Regions from separate parts of the Embleya sp. NPDC025285 genome, predicted to be linked through region 2. Evidence: riboswitches for the same ligand, from Rfam matches in the RefSeq annotation. Region 2 holds a riboswitch; each other region holds the start of a gene.
The links. Region 2 has a riboswitch for cyclic di-AMP ahead of ACZ4FV_RS43700 (NlpC/P60 family protein). Riboswitches for the same ligand answer to the same signal wherever they lie in the genome.
Positions count from the first base shown of each region.

Region 1: another riboswitch for cyclic di-AMP. It lies ahead of ACZ4FV_RS23270 (transglycosylase family protein); the one in region 2 lies ahead of ACZ4FV_RS43700 (NlpC/P60 family protein).
Region 3: another riboswitch for cyclic di-AMP. It lies ahead of ACZ4FV_RS11905 (transglycosylase family protein); the one in region 2 lies ahead of ACZ4FV_RS43700 (NlpC/P60 family protein).
Region 4: another riboswitch for cyclic di-AMP. It lies ahead of ACZ4FV_RS33070 (transglycosylase family protein); the one in region 2 lies ahead of ACZ4FV_RS43700 (NlpC/P60 family protein).

Region 1 covers NZ_JBVHLU010000034.1:21,513-24,483, forward strand. The annotation lists gene ACZ4FV_RS23265 (glycerophosphodiester phosphodiesterase family protein) at 1-76, shown strand, start outside; gene ACZ4FV_RS23270 (transglycosylase family protein) at 230-1,459, opposite strand; cyclic di-AMP (ydaO/yuaA leader) riboswitch at 1,492-1,687, opposite strand; gene ACZ4FV_RS23275 (hypothetical protein) at 2,033-2,671, opposite strand; gene ACZ4FV_RS23280 (DUF1203 domain-containing protein) at 2,860-2,971, opposite strand, start outside.
Region 2 covers NZ_JBVHLU010000113.1:21,889-24,859, forward strand. The annotation lists gene ACZ4FV_RS43695 (TMEM165/GDT1 family protein) at 208-792, shown strand; cyclic di-AMP (ydaO/yuaA leader) riboswitch at 1,235-1,391, shown strand; gene ACZ4FV_RS43700 (NlpC/P60 family protein) at 1,398-2,372, shown strand; gene ACZ4FV_RS43705 (NADP-dependent oxidoreductase) at 2,630-2,971, opposite strand, start outside.
Region 3 covers NZ_JBVHLU010000014.1:50,129-53,099, forward strand. The annotation lists gene ACZ4FV_RS11895 (acyltransferase family protein) at 1-35, opposite strand, end outside; gene galE (UDP-glucose 4-epimerase GalE) at 241-1,209, shown strand; cyclic di-AMP (ydaO/yuaA leader) riboswitch at 1,698-1,882, shown strand; gene ACZ4FV_RS11905 (transglycosylase family protein) at 1,888-2,971, shown strand, end outside.
Region 4 covers NZ_JBVHLU010000062.1:24,484-27,454, reverse strand. The annotation lists gene ACZ4FV_RS33085 (Tm-1-like ATP-binding domain-containing protein) at 1-137, shown strand, start outside; gene ACZ4FV_RS33080 (phosphoenolpyruvate hydrolase family protein) at 139-963, shown strand; gene ACZ4FV_RS33075 (EthD family reductase) at 1,107-1,442, shown strand; cyclic di-AMP (ydaO/yuaA leader) riboswitch at 1,664-1,830, shown strand; gene ACZ4FV_RS33070 (transglycosylase family protein) at 1,831-2,574, shown strand; gene ACZ4FV_RS33065 (nucleobase:cation symporter-2 family protein) at 2,696-2,971, opposite strand, start outside.

The DNA.
Region 1 (2,971 bases), on a different contig from region 2:
CTACCCTGACCGGCTGCGGGAGTTGATGGCCGCACGTGGGCTGTCGCTGCCCAAGCGCTACCCGGCGCGCGGCTGATCGGCGCGATCCGCCGGAGACTTCGGCGTCCGCAGGGGTGGGGACGCCGAAAAGGGCCGGGCCCGTCGACACTCGGTCGACGGGCCCGGCCCTGGTACGGCTACCGCGTTGGTGTGGCTATCGCGGTGTGGTTACCGCCTGATGACGCTCGGCTCAGAGGTTGACGCCGTGCGCGCGCAGGTAGGTGACCGGGTTGATGCCGCTGCCGTAGTTCGGCGTGGTGCGGATCTCGAAGTGCAGGTGCGGGCCGGTCACGTTGCCGGTCGCGCCGGAGAGGCCGATCTGCTGACCGGTGCTCACCGTGGCGCCGACACGCACGCCGATGCTGGACAGGTGGGCGTACTGCGAGTACTTGCCGTCCGCGTGCTTGATCACGATCTCGTTGCCGTAGGCGCCGCCGTTGCCGGCCTTGACCACGGTGCCCGAGGTGATCGCCTTCACCGAGGTGCCGGTGGCGGCCACGAAGTCCTGGCCGGTGTGGCTGCCGCTGGACCACAGCTTGCCGCCGGTGCCGAACGCGGTGCCCAGGCCGCCCTTCACGGGAGCGACGTAACCGGACGCGTTGGCCGTGGTGGACTCGGCCTTGGCCGAGGACTCCTTGGCCGCGACCGGGGCCTTCTCCTTGACCTCGACCTTCGGCGCGACCTTCACGGACGCCGTGGTCTTGGTCTCGGTCTTCGGCGCGGCCGGAGCGGTCTCGGTCTTGGTGCTGCCGGACTCGGTCGAGGCCGAGGCCTTACCGGAGAGCGAGAGCTTCTGACCGATCTGGATGACGTTCGGGTTGCCACCGATCACCGAGCGGTTGTCGGCGTACAGCTTGTGCCAGCCGCCCTCGACATCCTTGGCGGCGGCGATCTTGGAGAGCGTGTCGCCCTTGACCACGGAGTACGAGGTGCTGGTCGACGCGGACTTCGCGGCGGCCGCCGGGACGACCTCGATCTTCGGGGCCGGAGCGGACTCGGCCGGCTTCTCGGCGGCCTTCGGGGTGACCTTGACCGTGGACTTGGTGCCGGGCGAGACGGCCGGCGCGGCGCTGCCCTTGGTCAGGCCCGCCGGGCCGGAGGTGTTCGGCCAGGCGCCGGGACCCTGTACGGCGAGAACCTTCTCGGCGATGGCGATCTGCTGGTCCTTGGTGGCCAGGTCGGCACGCGGGGCGTACTGCTGACCGCCGAACTCGTTCCAGGTGCTGATGGTGAACTGCAGACCACCGTAGAAACCGTTGCCGGTGTTGATGTGCCAGTTGCCCGAGCTCTCGAGCATGGCGACCTTGTCCCAGGTGGAGACGGAGGCGGCGTTGGCGGTGGCGAGACCGGTGACCAGCGGGGCGGCGACGATCGCGCCGGCCATGCCGAGGGTCAGCGCGAGACGCGTCTTCTTGGGCATGCGGGCAGGGGTGATGAACGACTGCACGAAGATTTTTCCTTCTCCCACGCCTACGAAGTGAGCTGTCGGATTCGGGCTGGAGAGTCTCGCCCGGCCGTGTTCGGCCCTCCTGAGGAAGGGACGGGCACGGCTTCACCCCAAGCCGTCGTCATGGGCGTCCGTGTCACGGACGCCCGGGACGGCATTCCACTTGGTTCCCCCGCTCCTGCCTTTCGGGTTTCGTACCGTGGCCTCGCTCCGGCGGCAGGATTCGGCGAACCGGGAGACCATTTCGCCGAGCACCGGACCGGTGTGGCGAAGCACCAAACTACGCACACCCTCGACTCGGATCCAAACATCACGTTTCGCCGAAACAGAAGAATCAGGGCGGAAGGGTGGAATATCGGGACCTAAAGTCCCGAGAAGCGTACGCATTGTGCCCGAATTGATGACATATAGTGGGTATTCGATTACTCAGGGCAGGAATCGTGAAAAGACGGTTTACGGTGCGTACGACCTCCTGACCATCGGTACCCGGCATGTGACGTGCACCATAGAGAGGGTCGATGGCCGCCCGATATGTACCGCTATCGGTCAGCCGAAAACCAGAGATGCCCCGGTGGCGGCGCCCAAGAGCGCACCAGCCACGGCTTGCGCGACGGTGTGGTGACGCAGTGCGACACGCGACCAGCACACGACGCCGACCGCGAGATAACCGGTCGACCACCACGGTCCGCCCGCGACGGCGAGCAACGCGACGATGCCGGACGCGACCGCGCAGTCGACGCTGATCTTCCACGCCGCGTTCACCACCAGCAGCACCACCGTCATGCCCCACAGCGCGAACATCGCGAACACCAGCCGGGACGGCGCGCCGGCGCCGAGCATGACCGCCGCGCCGATGCCGATCGAGGCCAGGATCACCGCGAAGATGCGCGGACGCTGCCGGCGGTCCACCACGTGCCGGTCGCCCCAGGTACCGCGGCGACGCTCCCACTCGATGTACCCGGCCGGAACGATGCCCGCGCACAGTGCCGCGAACAGACCCCATCCGGCGCCGGTCCACGAGTGGGCGACGAGCGCACCGAAACCGGACAGTCCGGCAAGGATGGTGTTGCGCGGCTGGAGGATGTCGGTGACCACCTGGGCGGCGCCCCGGACACGGCCCGGACCGGGAGCGGCGGTGTGCGCCGCGACCGGGGCCGACGGGCTCCGCACGACTGCGTTGTCCATCCGTGTACGGTAGCGATCGGCTCGGAGCCGCCCGCGCGCGGGCCGGTACGGAATCCGGCCCGACATGGTGATCGTCCCGGGCGTGGCCGAGACCGGCGCGACGGTGTCGCCGCCCCGGTGGACGCGCCGGCGCCGGGCGCTCGCCCCCGGCGCCGGGGGCGAGCGCCACCGGGGATCCGGTCGTGGGATCAGCGGTCGGGGGTGGACGGGCGGACGATGGTGGACATGTAGCAGCCGTAGGTGATGTTGCGGCAGTGGATCTCGGTCACCTCGGGGTCGGCGAGGATCTCGGCGAGGGCG
Region 2 (2,971 bases):
TGAACCGGTCGTCGACATGCTGGAGTCCTCGGACTCCCGGTGGCCGGGCCCGTGCTCGACACGGGTGGGCGAGACCTTCGGCCAGGCATCGACGCATCCTCGTCTTCTCGTGGATGTACCCCGTCGTGCCGGGCCGAGTGGTCCTCCGGTTGCCGTGCGGCGCTTCGTGAAGACCCGGGGCCCGGCTCTCGCAGAAAGCCACCCGGAATGCACCTCGACCTTCTGGCGATCCTGACCGCCTTCGGGCTGATCTTCCTCGCCGAGCTCCCGGACAAGACGATGTTCGCGTCGCTTGCCATGGGCACCCGCATGCGTCCGCTCTACGTGTGGTTCGGCACCTCGACCGCGTTCGTCGTGCACGTCGCCCTCGCCGTCGGCGCGGGCGGCCTGCTCGGCCTGCTCCCCGGCTGGATCGTCAAGCTCGTCTCCGCCGCCCTGTTCGGCTTCGGCGCCTTCATGTTGTTGCGCGGCGGTGCGGGCGAGGACGACGAGGACACCGCGGGCAAGAGCGTGACCGGCTTCCGGCCGGTCTTCGCGACCGCCTTCACGGCCGTGTTCATCAGCGAGTGGGGCGACCTCACCCAGATCACCACGGCCAACCTGGCCGCCACGAACGGCACCTGGTCCACCGCGATCGGCTCGGCCGCGGCACTGATGTCGGTGTCCGCGTTGGCCCTGCTCGCCGGGCGGTTCATCGCCAAGCGCGTCCCGCTGCAAACGGTGCAGCGGATCGGCGGCCTGTGCATGCTCGGGCTGGCGATCTGGTCGCTGGTGGAGGTGTTCACCGGCTGACCCGCCCCCGGTGATGCCTCGCCCCTGCGGATGGCGGCCGCGCCGCGGTCACCCGACGGCGGCGGGACGGATGGGTGCATCGCCGGCATGTCCGGCACGACCAGTCGATCGGTTGCCCGAAATGTGATGTAGGCCGCATGGATAAAACGGACATAAATTATATAGCCGACTTCGAGCCGCAATTCATTTTCCGCGCTCCGCGACGAGTCTCGACTATTTTCCGTTACCGCACGATCACACCACTCTCCGAGATATCCCCTCGTCATCACCGGTACCCCGGAGCCGAACACGGGAGAGATGTCGCTTTTATTCCGCCTTTACCCGCAGGGCGAAGTCGGGGTTTCGGTTGTGATCAGGCATCCGCATTGCCTACCTTTCTCGCCGATTCACCTTTCGGGTGAACCCTGTCGCCGGTACGCCGAATCCCGTCGCCGGCAGCGGGAGGTCTACATCGAAGAATCCGACGGGAGCGGGGGAACCAGGTGAATCGCCGTGGCCGGGATCGTTCCGGTGACGGCTAGGGGTGAAGTCGCGTAACGCGACCGGGCTGCTCCAGTCCGAATCCGACAGCTCACCTCGTAGGCGACAGGAGAGGACCCCATTTCATGCTGTCCACAAACGCTCGCCATCGTGCCGCTCGACCCACCAACGTCCGCCGCTTCGTCGCGGCGGTGGGCATCGCCGGCATGGGTGTCGTGCTCCCGGTCGCCACCGCCGGTGCCGCCCCGGCGCAGGCCCCCTCCACCTCCGAGCAGTCCCCCTCCACCGTGCTGTCGGCGACCCCCACCGCGGCGGTCGACGCGGCCCCGGTCCAGGCCGCGCCCGCCGCGCCGGAGACCGACACGGCCGCCGACAAGGCCCGCTACGTGGTCCAAGCCGGCGACACGCTGTTCCGGCTCGCCCAGACCAACCAGGTCAACGGCGGCTGGCAGAGCCTGTACGAGCTCAACCGCGACGTGCTGCTGTCCGGCCCGGACCTGATCGAGATCGGCCAGACCCTGCGGCTGGACGGCTCGGCGCCCGCGGCACCCAAGGCCGCCGCGCCCGCCAAGCCGAGCATCAAGGTCCAGCCCAAGACCTCCGTCACGCCCGGCAAGACCACCCCCAAGCCGGCGAGCAAGCCGTCGGCCGACGTGTCGGTCAAGCCCGCCGCCAAGGCCCCCGCCAAGCCCGCCACCGGCGGCTCGAAGGGCAACCAGGCGCCGACCGGCGGCTCCTCGACCGCGTCGAGCAGCAAGGCCGCCCAGGCCGTGGCCTTCGCCAAGGCGCAGATCGGCAAGCCGTACGTGTACGGCGCCACCGGCCCCAACGCGTACGACTGCTCGGGTCTGGTCCAGGCCGCGTACAAGTCCGCGGGCATCTCGCTGCCCCGCGTGACCAACGACCAGTTCGCCGCCGACACGCGCGTGTCGGTCGCCAACCTGCAGCCCGGCGACCTGGTGTTCTTCTACTCCGGCATCAGCCACGTCGGCATCTACATCGGCGACGGCAAGATGGTGCACGCCCCGAACCCGCGCAAGTCGGTCGAGATCGCCTCGATCAACACCATGCCGATCGCCGGCGCCACCCGCCCGGCCTGATCGAACCGGGCAAACCGCCGCCGCCGGCGCACACGTGCTCCGGCGGCGGTGACACAACCGCATAGTGGGACGCGCCTTCGGCGCCGTGCCCTCCGACGACGGTCGGAGCGCGCGGCGCCGGCGTGCGTTTCGGCGAACGCGCCGGTCCCGGCGGGCGGGCGGACCGGGGCGCGGGCGTCAGAGCGTCAGAGCGTCAGAGCGTCAGAGCGTCAGAGCGTCAGAGCGTCAGAGCGTCAGAGCGTCAGAGCGTCAGAGCGTCAGAGCGTCAGGACGATCTTGCCCGTGACCCGGCCCGTCTCCCCGCGCTCGTGCGCCTTGGCCGCGTCGGCCAGCGGGAACACCGAGTCGATCGCGGCGCGCAGTCGCCCCGCCTCGACCAGGTCCGCGACCTGCCGCATGGCCGCGTGGTCGGCCTCGACGAGCATCTCCTCGGCCCGGACCCCGTACCGCTCGACGTCCAGGTCCCTGACGTTGTTCACGATGGCGACGAGCACGCCGCCCCGGCGCAACGTCCGTAGCGAGCGGGGACCGTACTCGCCGCCGACGCCGTCCAGCACGACGTCCACGTCCCGCACGACGTCGGCGAAGTCGGTCGTGGT
Region 3 (2,971 bases), on a different contig from region 2:
GTTCCTTGCCGACCCACTCCGAAGTCGCGTCGCACGCGCTTTACGCCCTTCCCGATGTGGCCGCCCGGAAGCGACGCAGGATCCCCCCTGGGCGAATATGCGCCCTGCCCACGAGATCCTGTGCATGGTAACGGTCGACCCGACCCCGGGTCAGGCACCCTGGAGGGCGGGCGCCGCGGGGGTCGCCACGCGCGATTCGCGCACCCTCCGCGAACCCGGGATGCCGGGTAGGGTCGCCTCATGAAGTGGCTTGTCACCGGCGGTGCCGGGTACATCGGGACGCATGTCGTGCGGGCGTTGCTCGCGGCCGGCGAGGATGTGGTCGTCCTCGACGACTTCTCCACGGGCGCGCGCGAACGGGTTCCCGAAAACGTGCCGCTGGTGGTCGGCTCGGTGCTGGACCGGGCGCTGCTGGACGAGACGTTCCGGGCGCACGCCGTGGACGGCGTGGTGCACATCGCGGCGAAGAAGCAGGTGCCCGAATCGGTCGCGCGCCCCCTCTACTACTACGAGGAGAACGTCGAGGGTCTGCGCGTCCTGCTCGCGGCCATGGTCGCGGCCGACGTCACGCGCGTCGTGTTCTCCTCCAGCGCCGCCGTCTACGGCATGCCCGACGTCGACCTCGTCGACGAGGAGACCCCGTGCCTGCCGATCAACCCGTACGGCGAGAGCAAGCTCGTCGGCGAGTGGATGATCAAGGCCACGGCGCGCGCGCACGGCATCTCGTACGCCGCGCTGCGCTACTTCAACGTCGCGGGCGCGGGCGCGCCGGAGCTCGCGGACGAGGGGGTGTTCAACCTCGTGCCGATGGTGCTGGAGAAGCTGACGGCCGATCAGGCGCCGGTGATCTTCGGGGACGACTACGACACCCCGGACGGCACCTGCGTGCGCGACTTCATCCATGTGGTGGACCTGGCCGAGGCGCACGTGGCGGCCACCCGTCGGCTCGGCACCGACCCGGACGCGCGTCTGGTGCTCAACGTCGGTCGCGGTGAGGGCACGTCGGTGCGCGAGATGGTGGAACTCATCCGCGAGGTCACCGGTTTGCGCGACATCGCGCCGGAGCTGCGACCCCGGCGCGCGGGCGACCCGGCCCGGGTGGTCGCGAGCGCCGATCGCATCACCACCGAACTGGGCTGGAAGGCCCGGCACGACACGGCGGACATGGTGGAGAGCGCGTGGGCCGGCTGGCGCGCGCAGCGCGGCTGAGTCCCGCACACACCGCCCGCGGCGCCGCGCATCAGCCGGCGCCGCGGGCGGTGTCGCGTCGCGATCCCGTGACGACGCAGAGTGAAGCCCCCTGGGGCAAATCGGACATGATGCGCTTCGTCTGTGGGCCGAATCACGTCGATCACGGGTGCGTACGCCCCTGTCGGTGGGCAGGGGCCCGGTCCGCGCGACGCCACACGCGATGCGGGTGTGACGAACGGGGCGCAGGTGATCTTTCCCGGGTGATCGGCGTACGCCGTGACCAAGGGCCGATGTCACGCGTTCCCTGCCCTTCCACCACGGAACGCCAACTACGGTCCTTTCCGTAAGGGATCATCTACATTGCGCTCATCCGCAAAACGGATAATCGACGTCTATCCGACACAGACTTGTGATCTTCGGCGAGGCCTGCTTAGCGTTCGATCCGTCCGTATCCCACACGGACCCCGATCGCCGGTACGCCGAATCCTGTCGCCGGCCGTTCGGGAGGCTGACGAGCACCACACGACAGGAGCGGGGGAACCACAGGTGAACCGCCGCGAACGGCCCCGATCTCGATGATCGGACGCCGCGAACGGCTTGGGGTGAAGCCATGTCCTTCGGGACGTGGCCGGGCTATCGATCTCCGGCCCGAATCCGACAGCTCACCTCGTAGGCGTGGGAGAGGATCCAGCCATGCTGTCCGGAACCGGGCGTCATCGCCGTCGCAGCACCAGTAGGACCACGCGTCTGATCGCCGCGGCGGGTGTCGCCGGAGTCGGCGTCGCCATGCCGATCATCGGCGCGGGCACCGCCCAGGCCGCCTCCGTGAGCACCTGGGACAAGGTCGCCCAGTGCGAGAGCACGGGCAACTGGCAGATCAACACCGGAAACGGCTTCTACGGCGGCCTGCAGTTCACCGCGAGCACCTGGAAGGCGTTCGGCGGCACGGAGTTCGCCGCCCGCGCCGACCTGGCGACCAAGGGTCAGCAGATCGCGATCGCCGAGAAGGTCCTCAAGGGCCAGGGCCCCGGCGCGTGGCCGGTGTGCTCGGTCAAGGCCGGCCTGACCCGAGGCGGCGCCGCCGCCGACGTCGACACCGGCTCCTCGGCCGGCAAGACCGCGCCGAAGACCGCTCCCAAGACCGAGACCGCCAAGCCGGCCCCGAAGAAGACGGCCGCCGCGCCGAAGATCGAGGTCAAGACCGAGGCTCCGAAGACCGAGGCCCCCAAGGCCGAGGCCCCGAAGACCGAGGCGCCCAAGACCGAGACGCCCAAGACCGAGCCGGCCGCCGCGACCTCGTCCTATGTCGTGGTCACCGGCGACACGCTCTCCAAGATCGCGAACGCCGCGCACGTGCCCGGCGGTTGGCCGAAGCTGTACGAGGCCAACAAGTCCGTCGTCGGCGAGAACCCCGACCTGATCTTCCCGGGCCAGAAGCTCACGGTCGACGGCAAGGCCGCGCCGACCACCACCAAGACCGAGGCCGCCGCGCCCAAGGTCGAGGTGCAGAAGGCCGAGACGCCGAAGACCGAGGCCCCCAAGGCCGAGGCTCCGAAGGCCAAGACGGAGAGCAAGCCGGCTCCGAAGGCCGCGACCACCAAGACCGAGGCCGCCAAGACCGAATCGACGACGACCGCCTCCGGCTCGTACGTCGCCCCGGTCTCGGGCGCCACGCTCACCGCGAGCTTCGGCTCCGGCGGCTCGCGCTGGTCCAGCGGCAGCCACACCGGCCAGGACTTCGCGGTCTCGACCGGCACCACGGTGCGCGCGGTCACCTCGG
Region 4 (2,971 bases), on a different contig from region 2:
TCGACGAGTTGCGGTCCGGACTCGCGGGCAGTGCCGTCGAGTTGCACGAGGCGGCGACGGACATCAACGATCCGGCGTTCGCCACGGCGGCGGCGGATCGACTGCACGAGATGATCACGAAGGGACGTGTGGACTGAGATGGACGGACGCGAGGCGCGGGGCCGACTGCACAGGACGGTCGGGCAGGGCGGCGTCGTGATCGGCGCGGGCGCGGGCACCGGATTGTCGGCCAAGTGCGCCGAGGCCGGCGGCGTGGACCTGATCATCATCTACAACTCCGGCCGCTACCGGATGGCCGGCCGCGGCTCGCTGGCCGGGCTGCTGCCGTACGGCGACGCCAACGCGATCGTGGTCGAGATGGCCGGCGAGGTGCTGCCGGTGGTGCACGGTACTCCGGTGCTGGCCGGGGTGTGCGGCACGGATCCGTTCCGGATCATGCCGCACTTCCTGGACCAGCTCGCCGCGATGGGCTTCGCGGGCGTGCAGAACTTCCCCACGGTCGGCCTGTTCGACGGTGTCTTCCGGCAGAACCTGGAGGAGACCGGCATGGGCTACGACCTGGAGGTGGAGATGATCCGGCTGGCCGCCGAGCGCGGCCTGCTCACCGCGCCCTACGTCTTCGACCCGGAGCAGGCCCGCGCGATGGCCGCGGCCGGCGCGGACGTCCTGGTCCCGCACCTGGGGCTGACCACCAAGGGCAGCATCGGCGCGAGCACCGCGGTCTCGCTCGACGAGGCGGTGGAGCGGGTGCAGCGCATGCGCGACGCGGCGGCGGAGGTGAACCCGGACGTGCTGGTGTTGTGTCACGGCGGGCCGATCGCCGAGCCCGAGGATGCCGCGTACGTGCTGGCGCACACCACCGGCGTGGTGGGCTTCTTCGGCGCCTCCAGCATGGAACGGCTGCCGACCGAGACGGCCATCACCGAGCAGGCGCGGGCGTTCAAGGCGATCGGAGCCCGGTAGGCGCCGCGCCGTACGAATCCGGGCAGCACGTGCCGGGCGCCGGGCGGTACCGGTGGGACGCACAGGGCGTCCCACGTCGGAGGCGGGAAGCACAGGGCGCCACCGGCAGGAGACACATCCACCACGACCGCGAGGAGTCGCGTGTGTACAAGCTGACCGTGCTGTATGGCCACCCCGAGGACCCGGCGGCGTTCGACGCCTATTACTGGGAGAAGCACGTCCCGCTCGCCCGCACGATGCCGGGATTGACCGGCTGGACCATCGGCAAGTGCGATCCGGACCCCTCCGGCGCGCAGCCGCCCTATTACCTGGTGGTCGGGTTGTACGCGCCGACTCGCGCGGGTCTCCAGGCGACCCTGGATTCGCCCGAGGGCCGGGCCACGGTGGCCGATGTCGCCAATTTCGCGACCGGCGGCGCGACGTTCCTTTGGGACGAGGAGCGGGTAGTCGTACCTGTGGAGCTGCCCGCGACGGAATAGCCCGACGGTGAAGCACGGGTGACCACGCGGCCGCGCACCGTGGACGCCGGCGCCGTGACCTGCGAGGATGGCGACATATCGGGCAAATCGGTGTTATTCCTGCTTATGGGGCACCTCACAAAGCGCCCGAAATGTTTGCCAACCCGGCGGCCCGGTGCGTAGCTTCGTGGTTGTTCGCACAAGCGGACTCCCCGGGCGGTACGCCGAATCCTGCCGCCGCCCGAGGGAAGCAGTCGATATCGACTGGCGGCAGGAGCGGGGGAACCAAGTGAGTGCCGGCATCGGCAATGTCGATGCCGTGGGGTGAAGCCATGCCTGTTTTCAGGCGAGGCCGGGCCAATCGTCCGAACCCGACAGCTAACTTCGTAGGCGCCCGACGAGGTAATCAATGACCTTCCGTGCCATCACCGCTCCCGTTCGCTCGCTCTCTCGTGGCCGTCGCGCCGGCATCGCCGTCGCCGCCGGTGCGGGTCTCGTCCTTCCCCTCGTGGGCATGGCGGGCAGCGCGAACGCGGCGTCCTCGTCCACGTGGGACGCGGTCGCGCAGTGCGAGAGCACCGGGAATTGGAGCATCAACACGGGCAACGGCTTCTCCGGCGGTCTGCAGTTCACCCCGAGCACCTGGAACGCCTTCGGCGGCGGCGAGTACGCGGCCAGTGCCGCGCAGGCGAGCAAGGCACAGCAGATCGCGGTCGCCGAGCGCGTGCTGGCCGCGCAGGGCCCCGGCGCCTGGCCGGTCTGTTCGCAGAAGGCCGGTCTGGCCAAGGGCGGCAACGCGTCCGCCACGGCCGAGTCCTCGACCACCGGCAAGACCAAGGCCCAGGACGCGCCGAAGGCCGCGGCCAAGGCCGAGTCGGCGACCGAGACCGCACCGCGCAACTCCGGCGCCGATGCGCCGAAGGTCCGGGTGCAGCCGAAGCAGGACGTCGCCGCGCAGGACGCGTCGAAGTCGGCCGCGAGCAAGCAGGCTTCGGGCTCCGGCAGCTACACCGTCAAGGCCGGTGACACGCTCTCCTCCGTCGCCGCCAAGCTCGGCGTCAAGGGTGGCTACCAGGCCCTGTACAGCGCCAACTCGGGTGTCATCGGTGACAACCCGAACGTGATCAGCGTGGGCACCAAGCTCTCCGTCTGACACACGAACGGCAACACGTGGGCCCCGTCGAGTACTTCGGCGGGGCCCACGCCCATGTCCGGTCGGTGGTGATCGAAACGGGATGTCGATTGGCCGTGTTGCCGCTCGCTTCGTCGATCGATCAGGCCCGGCTGGGCAGTTCGGCGGGTTCGGTGGACCGGGTGGGGGCGGGGATCGCCGGTTCGTCGGCCGCTTCGCCGGACGCGGATCCGGTGTGGTTGAGCAGCAGGTTGAGTACGACCGCGATGATCGAGCCGGCCGAGATGCCGGACTCGGCGATCATCGCGACCTTGTCCGGGAACGCGTGGTAGAAGTCCGGGAACGCGATCGGGAAGACGCCGAAGGCCAGGGCCACCGCCACGATCAGCGCGTTGGGTCCGGTGTCGAGGTCGGCCTT